Regions from separate parts of the Parageobacillus sp. NEAU-HV-2 genome, predicted to be linked through region 1. Evidence: a T-box and tRNA genes for the amino acid it is inferred to sense, from the RefSeq annotation. Region 1 holds a T-box; the other holds one or more tRNA genes.
The links. A T-box is a leader RNA that pairs with one kind of tRNA and senses whether it is charged. The one in region 1 lies ahead of AC1WMD_RS04690 (valine--tRNA ligase), so its partner is inferred to be a tRNA-Val.
Positions count from the first base shown of each region.

Region 2: it has a tRNA-Val gene. The T-box ahead of AC1WMD_RS04690 (valine--tRNA ligase) is inferred to sense a tRNA for this amino acid. The anticodon was not compared.

Region 1 covers NZ_JBXUJJ010000002.1:239,629-242,762, reverse strand. Annotated here, with positions in the region: gene AC1WMD_RS04690 (valine--tRNA ligase) at 1-1,141, opposite strand, end outside; T-box leader at 1,186-1,424, opposite strand; gene AC1WMD_RS04685 (YszA family small membrane protein) at 1,580-1,768, shown strand; gene ysxE (spore coat protein YsxE) at 1,734-2,744, opposite strand; gene spoVID (stage VI sporulation protein D) at 2,817-3,134, opposite strand, start outside.
Region 2 covers NZ_JBXUJJ010000001.1:265,999-269,132, forward strand. Annotated here, with positions in the region: gene AC1WMD_RS01520 (ABC transporter permease subunit) at 1-926, shown strand, start outside; tRNA gene AC1WMD_RS01525 (tRNA-Val) at 1,138-1,210, shown strand; gene AC1WMD_RS01530 (malate:quinone oxidoreductase) at 1,941-3,134, shown strand, end outside.

The DNA.
Region 1 (3,134 bases):
TTTTTTGCAGCTCAATCGCAGCTTCAGCAAGCGGCTTCATTTTCACAAACCATTGCGTCGACAAATACGGCTCGACAACCGCGCCGCTTCGTTCGCTATGGCCAACGGAATGCACATGCTCTTCGATTTTAAATAGCACGCCTTGTTCTTGCAAATCTTTCACGATTTGCTTGCGGCATTCAAAGCGGTCCAATCCTTGGTATTGCAGCGCGTTTTCATTCATCGTGCCGTCTTCGTTCATGACGAGGATGCGCGGCAAGTTGTGGCGGTTGCCGATTTCAAAGTCGTTCGGGTCATGCGCCGGCGTAATTTTCACCGCGCCTGAGCCGAATTCCATATCGACATATTCATCGGCGATAATCGGAATTTCGCGGCCGGTAATCGGCAAAATAACCGTTTTGCCGATGAGATGTTGATAGCGTTCATCATCTGGGTGAACGGCGACCGCAGTATCGCCGAGCATCGTTTCCGGACGGGTCGTTGCCACTTCGATATAGCCCGATCCGTCGGCAAGCGGATAGCGCATATGATAAAGCGCGCCTTTTACTTCTTTATAAATCACTTCAATATCCGATAATGCCGTTTTCGTTACCGGATCCCAGTTAATAATGTATTCGCCGCGATAAATAAGCCCTTTTCGGTAAAGCGATACGAACACTTCGCGCACCGCTTTCGATAAGCCTTCATCGAGCGTAAAGCGCTCCCGCGTATAATCGAGGCCAAGCCCTAATTTTGCCCATTGCTGGCGGATGTGGTTCGCATACTCTTCTTTCCATTTCCACGTTTCTTCAAGAAACTTTTCCCGGCCTAAATCATAGCGGGACAGCCCTTGCTTGCGCAATTTTTCCTCTACTTTTGCCTGTGTGGCGATTCCGGCATGGTCCATTCCCGGCAGCCATAAGACGTCATAGCCTTGCATCCGTTTCATGCGTGTTATAATATCTTGCAGCGTCGTGTCCCACGCATGTCCTAAATGCAGCTTCCCTGTTACGTTTGGCGGCGGGATCACGATCGTAAACGGCTTTTTATCAGGATCGCCCGTCGCTTCAAAAAATTTTCCGTCAAGCCACCATTGATAGCGGTTTGTTTCCACCGCTTTATGGTCGTATTTCGTCGACATCGTTATCTCTTTTTGTTCCATTTTGCTTTCCCTCCTTCTTATCAATAAAAAACTCCTTTCATCCTAAAAAGGACGAAAGGAGACTCTTTCGCGGTACCACCTTTTTTCTTAAGCAAAAATAGCTTGCTTAAGCACTTCATTGCGATAACGGCATATCACCGGCTTCTTCTACTAGGCAGCCGCCGTTCAAAGAAGCAGCTCGAGGGCGACCTTCCAACGATAACCGTCCTAGGAAATCTCGCAGCTACTGATTTCCCTCTCTGAAGGCGTTATTCGTTGTACTCTTCCCTGTCTTCGCTTTTTGCTATTTTTCTGTTTATTATACTACCGAAAAACTTATTTTATCGTCAATCATCTTTGCCAATTTTTTATTTATTTATTCCATACCTTCATTTTTGGTGACAAAAATAATATCCAATCATATTTTAATAGTAACTTGCAAGAAGGAGGGAGTGCTCAATGAAACGATTTAACTATTATTCATGGCCGCCATGGCTTCGGCAAGTTCGCGCCGTCTGTGCGCAATTTATTATCCCGATTACGATTGTTCAAGCAGTCCGCACGATTTTTTTACCGACGACGTTTGATGTCATCTTATTGGCCATTTTTGTGCTTATTGCGGTGGCGTTTCATCTGGAGTGGATTTAGCTTCTTCTGCCTCTTTTCGCTGGATAAGGCGCATGACAACATACTCCATATTTTTCATTGCAAAGTAACGGCGCTGCAGTTCGGAAACGTACTCCCGTTCACTTTTGCCGTTTTGGCGCTTTGTCTCGTACTCATAAATGCAGCGATACAAAAAATGCGGCTGTGCGAGATGGCTGAAAAAAAAGGACCGTTCCTCTTCTAACAGGGATAACGCTTTTTCGTATTCTTCCACTCCTTCCACCCATTCATCACCGATCGGCGGAAATGTATGCATATGATAACGAAGCGCTATGATTACATCGAAAAGCGGCGAATTCCAGCCGGCCCGTTCCCAGCTAAAAAAATAGCACTGTTCCTTTCCCGTTTCGAGATAATGAGAAAGCCGTGCTTTTCCGTGAATCCAGGCGATTCTCCATTTTTTTGTTTCCTTTATTTTTTCATGCCATTTCTCTAACTCCGTCTCCGCAAACCAATAGGCTTGCATAGTTTCATGAAAATAGGCGCAGCATTGCAGCTGAAACGGCGACATATACCATGTATTTTCGCACTTTTCTATATAAGCTTGCAAAAACGAACGCTGCTGTTCCCATTCCTTCTTTTTCTGCTCATAATAGGCGCTGACCTCTTCTTCGCGAACATCGATCTGCTTTAACGATGTTTTGTGCAAATAAGCAAGAGCGCGGAAAAAAGCACGAATTTGTTCGTGTTTTTCTGTTCTTGTTTCTACCGCAATCCACGGCATTAAATAATAATGCCGGCCATGCGAGACAAACGGCAAACCTTGCCTCGATAAATAAAGGGGAACCAATTGTTTTCCATACAGCATGTACGATTGTTGCACGGCCGCCATTTCCCTGGCATTTGTTATTTCTTTTAAAGCAAACAGGCCGGCGTTCGTATAGACTTTTTTTACTTTCCCGTAATCATCGACGCGAAACGGCTTTAGCCCGTATTGCTGCAAAATGGGTACATACATTTCGATCCGTTCTCTGTTCAATGAAACGCCCCCTTTCATAAAAAGAAGTGAGGAATCATGTTTCCCTCACTATCAAGGGCGGCTTCCCACCAGCGCCGGGATATATAATAGTTGCCCTTCATGAATCTCTTCCGGGCTTTCCAGTTGATTGGCACGCAGCAGCTGCTGGACGGTTAAATCGTACCGTTCGGCGATCTTGTCCAACGAATCTCCTTGCTGAACGATGCAAATTTTTACTTTCGTAAATTCCTCCGCCTGATTTTTGGCAAATAGTTTTGTTAAATATAACGCATTTTCGCTTTTTACTTTTGTTTTTTCGTTTTCATCCTCTACTTCTTCCGCTATGTCTTCATCGTTTTCTTTAATGGCGCCGATCGACACTTTTGCCTC
Region 2 (3,134 bases), on a different contig from region 1:
GTTCAAAACGATTTTTGTTTGGAATCGGTTATTTTATTGTGCTGCTTGCTGCCAGTTTCTTTGTCGGCCAGCATCACGACTTGTTTTTTTCCGAGCACCAGACCCTCATCATGAATGAAAAAGGGGAAATTGTAAAAGAAACTCCTTTTGATCCATGGACCGCACCGCCTTTTGGCACGGACCGCCAAGGAAACAGCATGTTTTTCAAGCTGCTGGACGGCGCGCGATTTACCATTCTCATTGTGTTTAGCATATGTGCCATCCAAATGGTGCTAGGGATTTTGATTGGCAGTGCAACGGCTTACGCGCCTTCCTTTATTCGCAAGGGGATCGAGCAGATTTGTCAGACCTACCTTTACATTCCGACGATTTTATGGTCGATTGTTTTGATGATGCCGTTAATGGTGCAAAGCGGGCAGGAGGGGTATCGATTTTCGCTTGTTTTGTATCAATGCGCTGTGTTAGTCTGCGTGTCGCTGCCTCCGCTCATTCTTGCGATCGGAAAAGAGATGCAATGGATGAACAAACAAGAATATGTGATAAGCTCCCGATTGCTGGGGGCAGGAACGCTGCATGTATTTCGAAAACATGTTTGGCCGTATCTGCGGGAAACGATCGTCGTTCTGTTTTTGCAGCAAGTCGTGCAAACATTGATTCTATTAATCCATCTCGGGTTTTTTGAGATTATTATCGGGGGAAGAATAGAGAAAACAGATATCTTGACCGGCGAAGCATCCGTTCACCCGTTTGTGCACGAATGGTCGAGCATCATCGGGCTCAGCCGCGACGAACTGATTCACGCACCGTGGATCGCTTTGTCGCCGCTCGTCATGTATATGGTGACGATCTTTGTCACCAACGCGATGATAGAAGGGATGAAAGGCAGCGGAAAATGGCGGATGTATTCGGTACTAAATAACAAATAAGGCGGCGGAAATCTTCTTCCGCCGTCTCGTCAGGCGACCGTGTGATGCAGCTTCTTCAGTCCCGTCCATTACTTTCGATATTCGCTGGATTAAACAATGAAAAATTCCCTTCCCAAGCCGTTTTCATCGCCACCAAAAAATTTTTTAAAAAAGTATTTGACAAATCCGCTGCTCGTCCATATAATAAAAAATGTGTTCAACAGAATAACATGATTCCGTAGCTCAGCTGGGAGAGCGCCACCTTGACAGGGTGGAGGTCGCTGGTTCGAGCCCAGTCGGAATCATCACATGTCAGAGAACCGCGTCAGATTAACGTCTGATGCGGTTTTTTCTTTTCGTTGACTTGACGTTGACTGTGCTGCAGGGTAGCGGTTGCCCTCGTTGCACGGTAGCGAATGGGGACAACACGAAAATCATTATTTCTCAACTTACAATATTCTGAAGAGTGTGGTAGTATAGGTCTGTATAGACATTACTTCAGCCTGGAGGACGACAACATGAAACCTTTATATGAAACTCATCTTGAGGCACTTGCAGCGGTAAAAGCAACTGGACAGGACATGACTGATGCAGATATAGGGTTTTAGAAATGGCGTATGAAATGGGATATCCAAACCTGACTCTTTAGCCACATGGGTGATGGATTTATCCCCCTCCAAGCATAATTCAACAACCTGAATCTTGTACTCCTTATCAAAAATTCTCTTTTTTATGATTGGACACCTCGAACCGATTGTAATTAAGTTTATTACAATCTCCCTGTTCTCCGTGTCCAATTTTTAGACTAACATCAGTATAAAGTTGTTATAGTATATATAAATTTATAAATAATAATGATATACTATAAATTGAATAGTGATATACTTATAATCGAATAATCAAATAGTGCTATACTATAATTAAGATATAATTGCTGTAGAAAAGGTGCGTGGCGAGGACCCTGGATCGCTTTAGCTTAGGCAGGTGCGCCTGCATCCTTTCTGCAAATAATAATAGGGGATAAGGATGGGAAAAATGAGCAACAGACAAACTAGAACAGACGTTATCTTAATTGGTGCCGGAATCATGAGTGCGACTTTAGGGACACTGTTGAAAGAATTAGCACCGGAATGGGAGATTAAAGTGTTTGAGAAGCTCGGCAAACCAGGAGAAGAAAGCTCTAACGAATGGAATAATGCGGGAACGGGGCATGCTGCACTATGCGAGCTTAACTACACACCGGAGAAACCGGATGGATCTATTGATATTAACAAAGCTATAAGAATTAATGAACAGTTCCAAGTTTCCAGACAGTTTTGGGCTTACCTTGTAAAAAACAATCTGTTACAAAATCCGCAGGAATTCATCAGACCGTTGCCCCACATAAGTTTAGTCCAAGGGGAAAATAATGTGAGATTTTTAAAGAAACGTTTTGAAGCACTATCAAATAATCCATTATTCCAGGGAATGGAATTTTCTGATGACCCGGAAAAACTGAAAGAATGGATTCCGCTTATAATGGAAGGCCGTACATCGAATGAACCGATCGCGGCAACCAAAATCGACTCAGGTACGGATGTTAACTTTGGTGCTTTAACGCGCATGTTGTTTGACCACTTAAAGAGGAAAGATGTCGAAATAAACTATAAGCATAGTGTTGAGGATATTAAACGTACCAGCGACGGCCTGTGGGAATTGAAAGTGAAGGATCTCAATAGCGGTTCTGTTGAAATCCATAAGGCTAAATTCGTATTTATTGGAGCCGGCGGGGCAAGTCTGCACTTACTTCAAAAATCTGGTATTCCAGAAGGCAAACATATTGGTGGATTCCCTGTAAGCGGATTATTTATGGTATGTAATAATCCAAAAGTTGTAGAGCAACATCATGCAAAAGTTTACGGTAAAGCTAAAATTGGTGCGCCTCCGATGTCTGTTCCGCACCTTGATACACGGTATATCGACAACAAAAAAATGTTGCTCTTTGGACCGTTTGCAGGCTTCTCGCCTAAATTCTTAAAAAATGGCTCAAATATGGATTTGTTTGCTTCCGTAAAACTGCACAATCTCGTAACTTTGTTGGCGTCAGCTTTTAAAAACTTTTCTTTGGTAAAATACTTGGTCCAGCAGCTTATGTTAACGAAAGAAAAACGCATGAAAGAGTTGCGCGAGTTTATCCCGACGGCTAAATCAGAGGATTGGGATATAGTCGTCGCGGGCCAACGTGTGCAA